DNA from 3 places in the Pantoea sp. sgz302252 genome. Region 3 is predicted to be linked to each of the others. Evidence: predicted binding sites of a transcription regulator. Region 3 holds the regulator's gene; each other region holds the start of a gene.
The links. The regulator PurR, encoded in region 3, represses purine synthesis genes. The targets are predictions, from matches to a motif close to CANGCAAACGTTTGCNTG.
Positions count from the first base shown of each region.

Region 1: a site for PurR is predicted at 2,319-2,336, ahead of purL (phosphoribosylformylglycinamidine synthase). Genes of this name have one in related genera too.
Region 2: a site for PurR is predicted at 3,488-3,505, ahead of purE (5-(carboxyamino)imidazole ribonucleotide mutase). Genes of this name have one in related genera too.

Region 1 is NZ_JBLFJW010000040.1:5,297-11,155, reverse strand. Features, by position in the region: gene yfhb (phosphatidylglycerophosphatase C) at 1-54, shown strand, start outside; gene tadA (tRNA adenosine(34) deaminase TadA) at 109-606, shown strand; partial or broken gene mltF (membrane-bound lytic murein transglycosylase MltF) at 713-2,186, opposite strand; gene purL (phosphoribosylformylglycinamidine synthase) at 2,411-5,859, shown strand, end outside.
Region 2 is NZ_JBLFJW010000007.1:148,680-154,538, forward strand. Features, by position in the region: gene ACLW56_RS07700 (DUF1116 domain-containing protein) at 1-111, shown strand, start outside; gene ACLW56_RS07705 (DUF2877 domain-containing protein) at 111-926, shown strand; gene ACLW56_RS07710 (carbamate kinase) at 930-1,823, shown strand; gene purK (5-(carboxyamino)imidazole ribonucleotide synthase) at 1,843-2,910, opposite strand; gene purE (5-(carboxyamino)imidazole ribonucleotide mutase) at 2,907-3,416, opposite strand; gene ACLW56_RS07725 (Fic/DOC family protein) at 3,836-4,450, shown strand; gene ACLW56_RS07730 (hypothetical protein) at 4,447-4,605, opposite strand; gene ACLW56_RS07735 (DUF2534 family protein) at 4,850-5,113, shown strand; gene lpxH (UDP-2,3-diacylglucosamine diphosphatase) at 5,114-5,836, opposite strand; gene ppiB (peptidylprolyl isomerase B) at 5,839-5,859, opposite strand, start outside.
Region 3 is NZ_JBLFJW010000004.1:71,063-76,921, forward strand. Features, by position in the region: gene sodB (superoxide dismutase [Fe]) at 1-376, shown strand, start outside; gene ACLW56_RS04480 (MFS transporter) at 413-1,579, opposite strand; gene ACLW56_RS04485 (YnhF family membrane protein) at 1,750-1,839, opposite strand; gene purR (HTH-type transcriptional repressor PurR) at 2,133-3,158, shown strand; gene punR (DNA-binding transcriptional activator PunR) at 3,328-4,239, opposite strand; gene punC (purine nucleoside transporter PunC) at 4,353-5,543, shown strand; gene cfa (cyclopropane fatty acyl phospholipid synthase) at 5,844-5,859, shown strand, end outside.

The DNA of each region.
Region 1 (5,859 bases), on a different contig from region 3:
TGCGAGCACAGATGGCGAGTGACGCCAGAGGGGCGTTTGCAGCAACTTGAATAGTGCAAACCCCTGGCGCTGTGTATAATGCGCCGCTTTTCAAACGGAGTAGCCACCTTGTCCGACACTGAATTTACCCATAATGACTGGATGCGCCATGCGCTGACGTTGGCCCAACGTGCCTGGGATGAAGGGGAAGTGCCGGTTGGCGCTGTGCTGGTACACAACAATAAAGTGATAGGTGAAGGCTGGAATCGCCCGATTGGCCGTCACGATCCTACCGCTCACGCTGAAATTATGGCCCTGCGTCAGGGGGGCCTGGTGCTGCAAAATTACCGTCTGATTGACGCAACGCTTTATGTGACGCTTGAACCTTGCGTGATGTGTGCCGGGGCGATGGTTCACAGCCGTATTGGTCGTTTAGTGTTTGGGGCGCGTGATGCGAAGACGGGGGCTGCGGGGTCGCTTATCGATGTGCTGCATCATCCCGGCATGAACCACCGTGTGGAAATCACCGAAGGCGTGCTCGCAGAGCAGTGTTCATCCATGTTGAGTGATTTCTTCCGTCAGCGTCGCGAACAGAAAAAAGCCCTCAAACGCAGCCAGTCCTCTTAGCGCTGAGTCAGGCCAACCAGCATTTTGTTATGCTTCACTTCAATCTGACCATTGCGCTGGTCCGGTTGAAGTGAAATGAAAGGCAAAATGCCGAGGCTGGTGTGATTCAGCTCATCAGGATGAACGGCGGGGTAGTCCTGTGCAAACTCCAGTGCCTGCGCCGTTTTCTTCTCTTTCTCCAGCAGATACCCCACCAGGCTTATTTGATACTTACGAATGTTTTCCACATAAGCATAAGCCTCGTGCCCGCGTGCATAGCCGTACGTCAGGCGGCTGTAATAAGGCTTCTGGCTGAGTAACGGCAAGCGTTGCTTCACATCGGCCCAACTGTCCGGATTGCCTTTTTGTTTTGCCGTTAACGCTCGCGCATCCAGCATATGTGCGTAACCCATGTTATAGGCCGCCAGCGCAAACCAGATGCGTTCATCTTTCGGTACCGTGTCCGGCACTTTTTCCATCATGTCTTGCAGATAACGCATCCCGCCGCTAATGCTTTGTTCCGCATCGGTTCTGTCCGTCAGCCCCAGGCTTTGCGCGGTGTTTTTGGTCAGCATCATAATGCCGCGCACGCCTGTCGGTGATGTTGCCTGCGGGTCCCAGTGCGATTCCTGCCAGGCGATGGCTGCCAGCAGGCGCCAGTCTATTTCCTGAGCGTATTTCTGGAATAACGGCTGAACATCGGGCAGGACGTTATCGACCGCACGCAGGAAAGTGCGCGTATCGAAATAATCGAAATCATCGCCGTGACCGAGGTACTTTTCTTCCAGGCGCGCCAGCGTGCCGTCTTCATTAATGTTATTGAAGAAGTCGAGCATCGCCGCAGGCAGGGTGTTGTCGCTATCTTTCAGGCTAAACCAGGTGACGGGTTGTTCGTCGGTAATATCCAGCGCTACGGCCAGTTCCGGGTGAACGCGCTGGAACAGGCTAATCGCAACGGAATCAGCGATGGTGTAATCGAGCTTCCCGTCAATCACGTCGTTCATCAGTTCCGTGCTGCCGCGTTTGTCATCGACTGTCCAGCCGAGGTCAGGGTACTTTTTCGCTTTCAGCGCTTGCAGGTCGATAATGGCGACGTGACCTGGGGCGATAGTCAGTTGTTGAGCCGTGATATCCGCCAGTGTGCGTGGGCGCAAATTGCCTTTGCGATAGACCAACTGCTGGGAAACAGAATAGTAGGCAGGACCTGCCTGATAGTCTTTCACGCGCTCGCTGTTGTACACCAGCCCGGCGGCCAGCATATCGGCATCGTCATTATCGAGATCGTCAAACAGCTGGCTGATATTCTGGCGTACGGTGACTTTGAGCTTAACGCCCAGATAGTCGGCAAACTGCTGGGCCATCTCGTAGTCCAGACCGTAGTCTTTCTCATTGATGCTGGCGAAGGTCAGAGGGGAAAGAATGGTACTGACGCGCAGCTCACCGCGAGCCTGAATGGCCGCGATGCGGTTCTCTGGCTTACTGAACCAGGGAACAGAAGGCCAAAGCGCCGCTGCCAGTAGCAGGGTGACAATGCCGATAAACAGATAATTAATCTTTAATTTTTTCAATTAGTTAATTCTCTGTGATGAGAGCAATCTCAGGCAATAGTTACCATGTTAACGTTTAGGGGCACGACAGAATGAGCGGCATTTTGCGTAACAATGCGGCAGTTGGCAACCTCTTCGTCGTCTTTGTCGCACCTGGTGATAAAAACGGGGCGGTCATTTTATTTCTACGCAAACGGTTACGTCGCCGCCCAGGATGCTCTATAATGGCGCCCGTTTTCCGCCATTGCGCACACTGAAACCCAGAAGACGAGAGACTTATGATGGAAATTCTGCGTGGTTCGCCTGCACTGTCTGCATTTCGTATTACCAAACTGCTGGCACGCTTTCAGGCAGCCAACCTTCCGGTCAGCAATATTTACGCCGAGTACGTGCATTTTGCCGAACTGAGCGCACCGCTCTCAGAAGAGGAACACACCCGCCTGGCAAGATTGCTGCAGTATGGTCCAAGCCTCAGCAGCCATACTCCCGCCGGAAAGCTCCTGCTCGTCACCCCCCGCCCTGGCACCATTTCTCCCTGGTCTTCAAAAGCAACCGACATCGCCCACAACTGCGGCCTGGCCCAGATTGTTCGCCTTGAGCGCGGTGTCGCGTATTACGTGGATGCCTCAACACTGAGCGAAACACAGTGGGCTACCGTGGCCGCTGAGTTGCACGACAGGATGATGGAAACCGTCTTCGGGGCACTGGAAGACGCGGAAAATCTGTTTGCTCATCACCAGCCTGCGCCGGTGTCCAGCGTCGATGTGCTGGGGCAGGGGCGTCAGGCTCTGGTCGAAGCCAACCTGCGTCTGGGTCTGGCGCTGGCAGAAGATGAAATCGACTATCTGCACGAAGCGTTCAACACCCTGAACCGCAACCCGAACGACATCGAGCTCTACATGTTCGCTCAGGCGAACTCAGAACACTGTCGCCACAAGATTTTTAACGCCGACTGGGTCATCGACGGCGAACAGCAGCCGAAGTCGCTGTTCAGGATGATCAAGAACACCTTCGAGACCACGCCGGATCACGTCCTGTCTGCTTATAAAGACAACGCGGCAGTGATGGAAGGCTCTGACGTCGGGCGTTTCTACGCGGATCGCGACGGCCTGCGCTATGACTTCCACCAGGAACCCACACACATCCTGATGAAAGTGGAAACCCACAACCACCCAACCGCCATTTCCCCGTGGCCGGGCGCGGCGACCGGCTCCGGTGGCGAAATTCGTGATGAAGGCGCAACCGGGCGTGGCGCTAAGCCAAAAGCGGGTCTGGTTGGGTTCTCTGTCTCGAACCTGCGCATTCCAGGCTTTGAGCAGCCGTGGGAAGAAGATTTCGGCAAGCCGGATCGTATTGTCACTGCCCTGGACATCATGACCGATGGCCCACTGGGTGGCGCGGCGTTTAACAACGAATTTGGCCGCCCGGCGCTGAACGGCTACTTCCGTACTTACGAAGAGAAGGTCAACAGCCACAACGGCGAAGAGCTGCGCGGCTACCACAAGCCGATCATGCTGGCAGGCGGGATCGGCAACATTCGCGCCGATCACGTGCAGAAAGGCGAGATCAACGTCGGCGCGAAGCTGATCGTCCTCGGTGGTCCGGCAATGAACATTGGGCTGGGCGGTGGAGCGGCGTCTTCCATGGCTTCCGGTCAGTCTGATGCGGATCTCGATTTCGCTTCCGTGCAGCGCGATAACCCAGAAATGGAGCGTCGCTGTCAGGAAGTGATCGACCGCTGCTGGCAGATGGGTGAAGCGAACCCGATTCTGTTTATCCACGACGTGGGCGCGGGTGGCCTGTCTAACGCCATGCCAGAGCTGGTGAGCGACGGCGGGCGCGGCGGCAAATTCGAACTACGCGATATCCTCAGCGATGAGCCAGGCATGAGCCCGCTGGAAATCTGGTGTAACGAATCTCAGGAACGTTACGTGCTGGCGGTGGCAGCGGAACAGTTACCGCTGTTTGACGAGCTGTGCTGTCGTGAGCGCGCGCCGTATGCGGTTATCGGTGAAGCCACCGAAGAGATGCACCTGAGCCTCAACGATACGCATTTCGACAACCAGCCTATCGACCTGCCGCTGGACGTTCTGCTTGGCAAAACGCCGAAAATGACTCGCGATGTGGAAACCCTGTCCGCGAACGGTGAAGCACTGGACCGCCAGGGCATCACGCTTGCCGATGCGGTGAGGCGTGTTCTGCATCTGCCAACGGTAGCGGAAAAAACGTTCCTCGTGACCATTGGTGACCGCAGCGTCACTGGCATGGTGGCTCGCGATCAGATGGTTGGCCCGTGGCAGATTCCGGTCGCTAACTGCGCGGTGACCACCGCCAGCCTCGATAGCTATTACGGCGAAGCGATGGCGATGGGTGAGCGCGCTCCGGTTGCTCTGCTCGATTTCGCGGCATCCGCTCGTCTGGCCGTGGGTGAAGCGCTGACCAACATTGCAGGTACCCAGATTGGCGACCTGAAGCGCATCAAGCTGTCGGCAAACTGGATGGCCGCAGCCGGGCATCCGGGTGAAGACGCGGGTCTCTACGCTGCTGTTAAAGCAGTGGGCGAAGAATTGTGCCCGGCACTGGGTCTGACCATTCCGGTCGGCAAAGACTCCATGTCGATGAAAACCCGTTGGCAGGAAGGCAGTGAGCAGCGTGAGATGACATCGCCATTGTCACTGGTCATTTCCGCCTTCGGACGTGTTGAAGATGTGCGTCGCACCGTGACGCCAGAGCTCTCCACTGAAGACAACGCGCTGTTGCTTATCGATCTCGGCAAAGGCCATAACGCACTGGGCGCAACGGCACTGGCTCAGGTTTATCGCCAGTTAGGGGATAAAACCGCGGACGTTCGCAGCGTCGAACAGCTGAAAGGCTTCTGGGACGCCATGCAGGTGCTGGTGGCAGAACGTAAACTGCTGGCCTGGCACGACCGCTCAGACGGCGGTCTGCTGGTCACGCTGGCTGAAATGGCCTTTACCGGTCACTGCGGCGTGAATGTGGATATCGCCGCGCTGGGTGAAGATCGCCTGGCCGCGCTGTTTAACGAAGAGCTCGGCGGTGTGATTCAGGTTCGTGCCGAAGATCGTGCGCTCGTTGAAGGCATTTTCGCTTCCCACGGTTTGGCGGATTGCGTGCACTACCTGGGTCAGGCCGAGAAAGGCGATCGCTTTGTGATCACCGCGAACGGCCATCCGGTGTACAGCGAAAGCCGCACCACGCTGCGTATGTGGTGGGCGGAAACGACCTGGCAGATGCAACGCCTGCGTGACAACCCGGAGTGTGCCGATCAAGAGCACGAAGCTAAGCGTAACGACAACGATCCGGGCCTCAATGTGAAGCTTTCCTTCGACATCAACGAAGATGTGGCTGCGCCGTATATTGCCAAAGGCGCACGTCCGAGAGTGGCTGTCCTGCGTGAGCAGGGTGTGAACTCTCATGTTGAAATGGCAGCGGCGTTCCATCGCGCGGGCTTTGATGCTATCGACGTTCACATGAGCGACCTGCTGGCGGGCCGCACCGGTCTGGAAGATTTCCAGGCGCTGGTGGCGTGTGGCGGCTTCTCTTACGGCGACGTGCTGGGTGCGGGTGAAGGCTGGGCGAAGTCCATCCTGTTCAACAACCGCGTGCGCGATGAGTTCGAAACCTTTTTCCATCGCCCACAGACCCTGGCGCTGGGCGTGTGTAACGGCTGTCAGATGATGTCCAACCTGCGCGAACTGATCCCGGG
Region 2 (5,859 bases), on a different contig from region 3:
ATTGCGCACAAAGATGCCGGGATCGGGCAAATCGGCGCGGGTACTGTTCGTGCTCCATTGGCTTGTTTTGAACTGGCGCTTCGGGCGCTGGCTGAGTCAATGGGCGTCTGATGAACGGTGAGATCCTGCCTCTGATCGGCAGCCAGCATGCGCCTGCCCATCTTCAGCGCTGGCATGTGGGCGGTGTCTGGCGTCGGGCTGTCAATCTGTATACGGACAAAGGCGAACAGCTCACGCTGCACGATCAAGGCCGGGGTCTCACGCCAGGAGGCTGGCTGCTTCGACATCGGGATTTTACCCGTGTCAGCAGGGCGCTCCAGGCCGGAAGGAGGGTGGATGCCGATGAGGAAGCTCTCCGCATCGGGCACCTGACGCTGCGACCGCCGCAAAGACGCTGTGCGTTAACTTTACGAGCGCATTCGGCTTGCCTCTCGCTTCCCGCGTCAATGCTGGATTTGCCCGAGGAAACTGGCCTGTGTGGATTGCTTTCACAGGCAATCGCTACACCGTTCTCATCCGAGCTAAAACAGTTCTGCCATTGCTTCAGCGCAGCGTTACAGGGCGAGATCGTGGACTGGCGACCGTGGCTAGGCAAGGGGCCGGGGCTCACACCCAGTTCGGACGACATGCTGGTAGGCATGCTGCTGGCTGCACAAATGGACGGCGCGCTCAGCTCAAAGCAGTGCGAAAACTTTTTTGCCGCATCAGGAAATCTGTTTGTCGTCACCACGCGGGTTAGCGCCAGCTATTTGCGCTACGCGAGTCAGGGCCTGTTTGGCTCACCTTTGCTGCATTTTGCCACTTCTCTGCAACGAGGCCTGCGGATTACGCAGGCCGTCGAAAAATTACTTGGCGTCGGGCATACCTCCGGCGCGGACACTCTGCTGGGATTCTGGCTGGCCCGTCAACTCATCACGAAAGGATAAAACATGAAAACGCTGGTGGTTGCCCTTGGCGGCAACGCGTTATTGCAGCGCAATGAAGCGCTGACGGTCGAAAATCAATATCGCAATATTGCCAGTGCCGCGCCCGCGCTGGCTCGTCTGGCGCAACACTACCGCTTAGCGATTGTTCACGGTAACGGCCCCCAGGTGGGATTGCTGGCTTTGCAAAATCTGGCTTATCGCGATGTTGCGCCGTGGCCGCTGGATGTGCTGGTGGCGGAAAGCCAGGGCATGATTGGGTCGATGCTGGTGACCTGTTTGCGCCAGCAGCCCGGGATGCCGCAAGTGGTCAGCGTGATGACTCGCGTTCGGGTTTCAAAAGACGACCCGGCGTTTCTTGAACCAGAGAAATTTATCGGCCCGGTCTATGCCCCGGAACAGCAGGCGGCGCTTGAGAAAGAATACGGCTGGCAGATGAAGCGTGACGGGCAATATTTACGCCGCGTGGTGGCTTCGCCGCATCCGCTGAAAATTGAAGAGAGCGAAGCGATTAGCCAGTTGCTGAATGCCGGGCAGGTCGTGATTTGCTGCGGTGGCGGCGGAGTACCTGTGACAACGCAAGGCGAAGGAGTGGAGGCGGTCATCGATAAAGACCTGGCGGCGGCATTACTGGCGGAGCAGATTGATGCTGATGGTCTTGTCATCCTGACCGATGCGGATGCGGTGTATGAAAACTGGGGTACGCCAACGCAGAGAGCTATTCGAGAAGCCACGCCGGATGCGTTAGCGTCTTTCGCCAAAAACGATGGATCAATGGGGCCCAAAGTGGCTGCGGTGAGCGGCTTCGTTCGTCGGAAAGGAAAACCTGCGTGGATTGGCGCGTTATCGCGTCTGGATGAAACGCTGGCGGGAACCGCGGGAACCTGCATTCATCCCTGAAATGCAGGTTCCGGTGCGCTTATTTCAGTTTTGCTTGTGCCCATGCGATCCCGCTGGCGTACTCCGGCGGAAGCAGGGGAATAAGCGCTTCAAGCGTGGCGCTCAAACGGCCGGTGTCACTGTCGTTCAGGTTTAAGTGACCGACTTTGCGACCCGGGCGCACTTCTTTGTCATACCAGTGCAGATGCACCAGCGGCAGCTTCAGCCAGTTGTAGTTCAGGTCAGTGCCAATCAGATTGACCATCACTGACGGGCTGTTGACCACTGGCGGCGGCAGCGGTAAGTCTGTCACACCGCGCAAGTGCAACTCGAACTGGCTAATGGATGCGCCGTTTTGCGTCCAGTGTCCGCTGTTGTGCACACGCGGGGCCAGTTCGTTAATCAACAATCCTGATGGTGTAATAAAACATTCCATCGCCATCACGCCCACATAGTTCAGCTCATTCATAATGGCCGTGAGCATGCTTTCAGCCTGTGATTGCTGCTGAGCATTGGCCTGCGGGAACGCTACGCTGACACGCAGAATGCCGTCCTGATGCAGGTTATGGGTCAGAGGGTAGAACACCGTGCTGCCATCGTGGGCGCGTGCGCCTACCAGCGAAACTTCACCGCTAAAGTTGATCCCTTGCTCAACAATGCATTCGCCATAGCAATCGGCAGGAAGCTGATCGGTTTCATCGGCGTGTAAACGCCACTGCCCGCGGCCGTCATATCCGCCTGTGCGACGCTTCACAATCGCCAGTTCGCCCAGACGCTCAAACACGCCAGGCCATTCTGCGTTATCGGCCAGCAACTGCCACGGCGCGGTAGCGAGCCCCAGCTTGTCGAACAACTGCTTTTGCGTCAGACGGTCAGCGATGATCGGGAACACGTCGCGGTTCACAAACGCTTTATGCAGCGCCAGCTCGCGAGTCAGTGCCGTTTCTGGCCAGCGCTCAATTTCTGCGGTGATCACGCTTTGCTGAAAGGGCACGGCTTCGGGATCAGCTTCCAGCCCGACAGGCCAAACGCTAATACCCAGCGGTTCGCCAGCCTGGCGCAACATTCGGCCTAATTGACCGTTGCCAAGGACGCAAACTTGTTTCATTGCGCACCCCGTGGGTCTGGATTGTCCAGCACTTCATCAGTTTGCGCTTTCCGCCAGTCCGCCAGGCGCTGGTGTAATTCACTGTCGTGAGTGGCGAGGATTTGCGCCGCCAGCAGGGCGGCATTAGCGGCACCTGCTTTGCCAATCGCCAGCGTGCCAACCGGAATGCCGCGTGGCATCTGGACGATGGAGTAAAGGCTGTCGACACCGCTCAGCGCTGCGCTCTGCACAGGCACACCCAGAACTGGGACTAATGTTTTCGCGGCAATCATGCCCGGCAAATGTGCAGCACCACCAGCTCCGGCGATGATCACCTGATAGCCATTCTCTTCTGCGCTTTCGGCGAAGCTGAACAGTTTGTCGGGTGTGCGGTGTGCGGAAACCACTTCCACATGGTGCGGTACGTTCAGGGTATCGAGGATTTCAGCGGCGAACTGTAGGGTAGCCCAGTCGCTTTTGGACCCCATCACGATGGCGACACGCGCCGGATTGTTGCGGGAAGACATGCGTCTTAAAACTCCTGTGGGTGTGGAACACACTGCTTTGAAGGCCACAGAGAATAGCATGGAAAATCGGCAAGGAAAACGGTTGCGCGGTCAGGATTACGTGGATGTGCTGAGAAAATATAAAGGGTATATGGGACTGATGACAAACCTCTAACGAATGAGATTTGTCATAGGGTACCGAATAAAAAAACAAGGAAAATCAATTTATTGATTTTCGGCTGCTCACCACAAAGAAGGAAAAACCACGCTTTTTCCTTCTTTGTCAGCAATCTGGGTATATGGGACTTTATTATGACTACCGTTGCGTAAAATGGCCGAATGCGGACGGGGCACCATGTATCTCCGCTGTAGTATGTTTACCGGGCCCCGGATGGGCCGGGTCATCAGCGATCAGCGAGAGCAGAGTACGGAGGTAGGGCTTGTCAAAATATGACCTTTATTCAGCGGAGGAGCGCTATCAGTCAGGCTCTGGCGGTCTTGTGCTTGCCAATAAGCTGGGGATCATCGATGAGCAGGAAATGGAGTCACTTGAGTCAGGCCTACTAATGATGCTGTACGAACAACTTTTTCTTACTGACCCGCTATCTGTGCCGCTGGCTTTTGAGCAGATCCGCGACTGGCATCGCCAATGGCTGGGAAATGTGTATGACTGGGCAGGGAGATTGCGTCATGCCAATCTGACTAAGGACGGCTTTCACTTTGCAGCGGCAGACAGAATTCCTCAGCTGATTACCGGGTATGATCGGCAGTATTTGTCACGGACTGGCACATTGAAATCTTTATCACGCTCAGAATTCGTACGCTATCTGGCTGAAAGCCATGTGGAATTTATTTTGATCCACCCTTTCAGGGAAGGCAATGGACGCTTATCACGGCTACTTTGTGACAGCCTGTCGGTTCAGGCGGGGTGGAGCCTGCTGGATTATAGCTTGTGGGATAAACACAAAGAGTATTACTTCAAAGCGATTCAGGCGGGCGTATCAGGGAACTACAAGCCTATGATGCAACTCGTGAATGATATATTGCCGGATTAGCGTGCAAGACCAATAGCCTTAACCTTCGCCTGAGAACGTTTAAGCTGTTGCTCTATTTTCTGTACAGAATTACCCGTTTCGATCGCAGTTGAACTGGCAACGGTTCGGAGAATTTGAGTTTTCGTGATCGGATCTTGCTCTTTCTGTTTTGCCATGCTCTGAGCCTCATTTTACAAGCTTTGATTTTAGTTCTGACAAAGACCATTCGCAAGACCGTTGCGGCCGCCAGCAACCAGCAGAAAAGTGGCTAAGCGGGATGCACACATTTCTGATGTGCTAGCCGCTGTAAATTTACCGCAACGAGACCAGAAATACGGTAAAGTTGCCACTGGAGTTGTTACCTTGCCGACTAAATGACTGCGGAAGCACCGCAGCGCAGCATAACCACGAGGAGAGCGTATGCTGAAACACATTCTTCGCACCCCGGAAGGGAAAAAATTTCTGACCGCTGTCGCGATTGTCTTTCTGATTGCCGTGACAGTGGTGACTAAGGTGACGTTTCAGGGCGTAGAGGATCAGTACAATCTGCCGATGGAAAACTGGAATGTGGGCATGTTCTTTATTCAGGGCGCGTGGGCGGCCATTTACAGCATCATGTTCACCATCATCGGTTCACTGCCGTTTGGCTTTTATTTCCTCGGCCCGAAAGACGATCGCGGCTGATTAGAACGGAAACGCGATCAGCTCGACGCTGTCGGTGGTCACTTTGACCATCGACCCTTCTTCATGCCACGCACCTAACACCACTCGCTTTGCAGGTCGGCCATTCGCTGTAAGCGGGTGAACCGCCGGGCGATGGGTATGCCCATGAATGAGCCACTGCATCTGATGTTTTTCCATCATGCGCACCACGGCTTGCGGGTTCACGTCCATGATGGCCATCGATTTATGGCTGTTGGCAGCTTTACTGCCATTACGCATTTTGGCGGCGATTTTACGGCGGATAAATAACGGCAGAGCAAGAAACAGGGCCTGAAGCCAGGGCTGATGCACTTTGGTGCGAAAGGCCAGATAGCCGGTGTCGTCTGTGCACAGCGTATCGCCATGCATGATCAACACTTTGCGCCCGTAAAGATCTAACACTTGCTCTTCCGGCAGCAGCGTCATGCCGCTTTCACGCGCGAAGCGTTTACCGAGCAGGAAATCACGGTTGCCATGGATGAAGGAGCAGGGCACGCCGGAATCGACCAGCGCTTTGATCTCTTTGGCGATTTCACGGTGCAGCGGTTCGGGATCGTCGTCGCCAATCCAGGCTTCAAACAGGTCGCCCAGAATGTAAAGCGCATCGGCTGTGCGCGCTTCACCGCGTAAAAAACGCAGAAAACCGGCGGTGATCGCCGGTTCTTCTGTGTGCAGATGCAAATCTGCAATAAAGAGTGTCGCCACGATTACTCGCTGACGGTCACGCT
Region 3 (5,859 bases):
TCAGGTGTGGAATCACACCTTCTACTGGCATTGCCTGGCACCCAATGCCGGTGGCGAACCGACCGGTGAAGTGGCTGCAGCCATCAATGCCAGCTTCGGCAGCTTTGCTGACTTCAAGGCGCAGTTCACCGATGCCGCTATCAAGAACTTCGGTTCTGGCTGGACATGGCTTGTGAAAAAAGCAGATGGCAAACTGGCGATTGTCTCCACGTCTAACGCAGGTACACCGCTGACCACTGACGCGAAGCCGCTGCTGACCGTTGATGTGTGGGAACACGCTTACTACATTGACTACCGTAACGCCCGTCCGAACTACCTCGAACATTTCTGGGCGCTGGTAAACTGGGAATTCGTTGCCAAAAACCTGGCGGCGTAATGCCTTGCCCGGCGACGACGGTCGCCGGGCGTTAACTTACTGACTGGCACAAACTTCTTCTGGCTGACGACGGCCGCTAAACAACACTACCATTAATGCCAACCCGGCGATAATCGCCCCCATCACAGGGACAAAGCTGTAGCCCAAACCGCCAGAAATGACTGCGCCGCCTGCTGCTGCACCCAACGCATTCCCCAGATTGAATGCTCCGATGTTAACGGATGAAGAAAGCCCTGGCGCTTCGTGCGCAACGCGCATAACACGCATCTGCAACGGTGGCACTACAGCAAAGGTCGCCGCGCCCCAAACCACCATGCTGACAGCCGCGCCCACTTCACTTTGCGCCAGCCACGGGATAGCGACCATGACCGCAATCAACAGCAGCAAGAAACCTTTCAGCGTTGCGGTGACAGAGCGGTCAGCAAATTTACCGCCAAGGTAGTTACCGATAGAGAAGCCTACGCCAATCAACACCAGCATCGCCGTCACAAACAAAGGAGAGGCAGAAGTAATGGTGTGCAGTACCGGCGCAATATAGGTGTAGAGCGTAAACATCGCCCCTGCCCCAAGCACCGTGGTAAGTAAAGCGGTCAGCACCTGAGGGCGTACCAGCACAGAGAGTTCCTGCTTCACGTTCGGACGCTCACCGCTGCTGCCTTTCGGTAAGGAGAACCACAGGCTCGCCATCGCCACCACACCCAGCCCCGCCGTTGCAAGGAATGACATACGCCAGCCGATGGTTTCACCCAGCCAGGTGGCAGCAGGAACGCCGCCGATATTGGCAATCGTCAGGCCCATAAACATGGTCGCGACGGCGCTGGCCTGTTTATGTTTCGGCACTACGCTTGCGGCCACCACCGACCCAAGGCCAAAGAAAGCGCCATGATTAAGGCTGGTAATGATGCGAGAAAGCAACAGCATGGTGTAATCCGGTGCGATGGCCGAGAGCACATTGCCGAGGGTAAAAATCGCCATCAGGAAGATAAGTGCATTACGGCGAGCACGATGTGACAGCAGCAACGTCATCAGCGGCGCACCAATCATCACGCCGATGGCATACGCGCTGATCAGCATCCCCGCGACAGGAATGGAGACATCGACCCCTTTAGCGATAACGGGCAGCAGCCCCATCGGAGAGAATTCCGTGGTGCCAATACCAAAAGCCCCGATTGCCAGTGCCAGCAGGGGAAAGTTGATTTTCATGTTGTGACTCCGGTAAGCCATCCTGAAGTGATGGCGCGACAGCAGAAGTCAAAAGCATGACATCAATCACAAAAAAACAAAAGTGAACGAAATGGCAAAAGATTTTTGCGAAATTGATAACAATCTAAGGAAGGGCGTCACGGAGGAGGCGCGGGCCTCCTCCGCGTAAATCAGTGCAGGACTGCGGTCAGTGCGCCAATGATGATCACACCCAGGGCAAAAACGGTCGTCATCAACGAGAGCTTCAGGTCGGTACTCATCAATTTTTCTCCTTTTAATCCCCACAACAAAAGTGAGCTTGCTCATTTTTGCACAGTTAAGCGTAAAAATCTTCCAGGTTTTCGGCCCATAACGATTTTTCTCTTTCCCTTTGCCTCAGAATCAGACAAAATTCCACGCTAATTTAAAAGCGTAGCAGCCATTGACCCCCTCCCGTCGTCCTGTGTTGTTTCCCGGCGTACCGCAATTGAAATGAATTGCACTCAGGGTGTGTAAAGGCAAACGTTTTCGTGTCGATAATCAGGCGTAAGGAAAGGGTCTGGAGTGAGAGCGAATGGCAACAATTAAAGATGTAGCGAAGCGCGCAAACGTTTCCACTACAACTGTATCACATGTAATTAACAAGACGCGTTTCGTTGCGGAAGAGACCCGCAACGCGGTATGGGCGGCCATTAAAGAGCTGCATTACTCCCCAAGCGCCGTGGCTCGCAGCCTGAAAGTGAACCACACCAAAACCATTGGTCTGCTGGCAACCAGCAGCGAAGCCGCCTATTTTGCGGAAATTATCGAAGCCGTTGAGAAAAACTGCTTCGAAAAGGGCTATACCCTGATTCTGGGGAATGCCTGGAACAACCTGGAAAAACAGCGTGCCTATCTGTCGATGATGGCGCAAAAACGCGTCGATGGCCTGCTGGTGATGTGCTCTGAATACCCGCAATCCGTGCTCGATATGCTTGAAGAATATCGCCATATTCCGATGGTGGTGATGGACTGGGGCGAATCAAAAGCGGACTTCACTGACTCCGTTAACGATAACGCTTTCCAGGGCGGCTATCTGGCTGGTCGTTATCTGATTGAACGCGGCCACCGTGATATTGGCGTGATCCCAGGCCCTATGGAGCGCAATACCGGCGCGGGTCGTCTGGCAGGCTTTATGAAAGCCATGGAAGAAGCGCAGGTTAAGATCCCGGAAAACTGGATTGTGCAGGGTGATTTCGAGCCTGAATCCGGCTACCGCGCCATGCAGCAAATCCTTGCGCAACAGCCACGCCCTACTGCCGTCTTCTGCGGCGGCGATATCATGGCGATGGGCGCACTGTGCGCCGCCGATGAAATGGGCTTGCGCGTTCCGCAGGACATTTCCGTGATTGGCTACGATAACGTGCGCAACGCGCGCTTCTTTACCCCTGCGCTGACCACCATTCACCAGCCTAAAGATTCACTGGGTGAAGCGGCGTTTGACATGCTGCTGGACCGCATCGTTAACAAGCGCGAAGAGTCGCAGTCAATTGAGGTGCATCCTCGTTTGATCGAGCGCCGCTCTGTCGCCGACGGTCCATTCCGCGATTACCGCCGTTAAGAGTCAGGAGCCGGTTATGCCGGCTCCTCAAGTTGCTGACAAAGAAGGAAAAAGCGTGGTTTCTCCTTCTTCGTGGTGAGCAGCCGAAAATCAATAAATTGATTTTCCTTGTTTTTTTGGATAACAACGCTTTACTCGTTAGCGATTTGTGATCGGACTCAGGAGCCGGTTATGCCGGCTCCTGCAACCATTCCTTATTTAACGTTTCACTGTCCCCCAGATAGTCCAGCAGCCAGGTTAACGCCGGTGACATATCATTCTGTTGCCAGGTCAGGCAGCAAGCCGCATCCGGAAACGGGTTCTCCAGTTCTAGAGCCACCCACTCCCCACTGTCGATCCATGGGCGAGCAAAATGCCCTGGCACCATCCCAACGCATAAGCCTGCAGAAAGACACGTTGCTGAAGATTCCCAGTCTGGCACCACAATGCGCTTTTGGTTATCCAGCAGCCAGGTAATGCGTTTTGGCAATGAACGAGAGGTGTCTTCGCGCACCAACGAAGGCCAGTTGCGCAACACATCGTCGCTTAGCGGCCCCTTCATCTGCGCCAAAGGGTGACGGCTGGACACAACACAATTCCAGTTGAGCATTCCCATGTCGCGGAACGCATAACGTCCGCCGACAGGGATCGCCTGCGTTGCGCCAATTGCCAGCTCCACGCGGCCATCGGAGAGCGCATCCCACACGCCGTTGAACACTTCCTGAAAGACACAAAGCTCCACATCCTGAAAGTGGCGATAAAAATCGACAATCAGCTGTCGGGTTCGCTCTGGCCTGACAATATTATCGACAGCAATCGCCAGATTACCGCGCCAGCCGTTAGCAATTTGCTGGCACTGCTGGCGAGTGATCTGCATTTTTTTGATAACAGAGCGCCCTTCTTTCAGAAACCAGACCCCGGCTGGCGTTAATTCCACGTCGCGATGACGGCGTTCAAACAGCGGCACCGCCAGCCATTCTTCCAGCTGACGCACGGTATAACTGACCGAAGAAGGCACGCGATGCAGTTCCTGCGCTGCCGCGCTGAAGCTACCATTGCGTGCTACGGCATCCACCACTTCAAGAGAGTATTCGGACCACATAATCTGCCTGCAAAATTTTTGAATCCACCCGACAAATATTAGCGTTTCACAAGCGAAGTTGCACTCCCTACACTCTGCTGCCATCACCACCTGCAACGAGAAAGAGAATGACTATGCAACCAGGAATTGGTTTTTTGTGCTGGCTGGCAGGCTTAAGCGTGCTGGGTTTTCTGGCAACCGACATGTACCTGCCCGCCTTCGCCGCGATTCAGAATGATTTACAAACACCGGCTGCAGCCGTCAGCGCAAGCCTGAGCCTGTTCCTCGCCGGGTTCGCTTTCGCACAATTATTGTGGGGGCCGCTGTCCGATCGTTACGGGCGCAAACCCATTCTGCTGATTGGCCTCGCGATTTTCGCCGTGGGCTGTATTGGCATGCTTTGGGTTCGTGATGCCACGTGGCTGCTTGTGCTGCGCTTCATCCAGGCGGTGGGGGTGTGCGCCGCAGCGGTGACCTGGCAAGCGATGGTGACGGACTACTATCCTGCGCAGCGTACTAACCGCATCTTCGCCACCATTATGCCGCTGGTTGGGCTTTCCCCTGCCCTGGCGCCACTGCTGGGCAGCTGGATCCTGCACCATTTTGAATGGCAGGCCATTTTCGCCACGCTGTTTGGTATCACGTTGATGTTGATGCTGCCTGCACTGCGCCTGAAAAAACCAGTAAAGAAAGCGCACAAAGAAGAACAAGCGTTGACGTTCATGACCTTGCTGCGTTCTCGTGATTATCGTGGCAACGTGCTTATCTACGCGGCCTGCTCAGCGAGCTTTTTTGCCTGGCTGACCGGTTCCCCGTTCATTCTGAATGCGATGGGCTACGGCCCGACAGTGATTGGTCTGAGCTATGTGCCGCAGACCATCGCTTTCCTGATTGGCGGTTACGGTTGTCGCGCCGCGTTGCAGAAATGGCAGGGTCAGCAAATGCTGCCGTGGCTGCTCATCGCTTTTGCGATAAGTGTGGCTGCTACCTTCGCCGTTGGCCTTGCCGCTGACACCTCGTTGACTGCTCTGCTCATTCCTTTCTGCATGATGGCGATGGCAAACGGGGCAATCTATCCGATTGTTGTCGCTCAGGCGCTTCGTCCTTTCCCACAGGCGACGGGCCGTGCGGCGGCGCTGCAAAACACGTTACAGCTTGGCCTGTGCTTCCTCGCAAGCCTGGTGGTCTCTACGCTGATTGCGACGCCTCTGCTGACCACCACCAGTGTGATGCTCGCCACCGTAGTGTTAGCCGGTTGGGGTTACAGGATGCAGTATGTTGCACAACGTGATGAAACGGGCTCCGCAGAACAGTCTCACGCCTAATGTCTGAGACAACTATGTAACAACAATGTAATTAGGCCGCTAAGAATTTTTTATTGAATCACTCATTTCTGCGGCCTATACTGTTTTCGGCATCACATAATTACGATAAATATTAGCGATTAACGGAGGACAGGAATGCTTCCGTTTCATCATGGAAGACCTTTCGGCAAGGGTTATCTCCCTTCCTCTGTTCTACGTCGGATAGCAGGCTCACGGAACTTCCGTGAGAGTTCTCACATAACCCAAAAAGCGTCTACGCTGTTTTAAGGTTCTGATCACAAGCCGCGTGATGGAGAAGCTATGAGTACATCGTGTA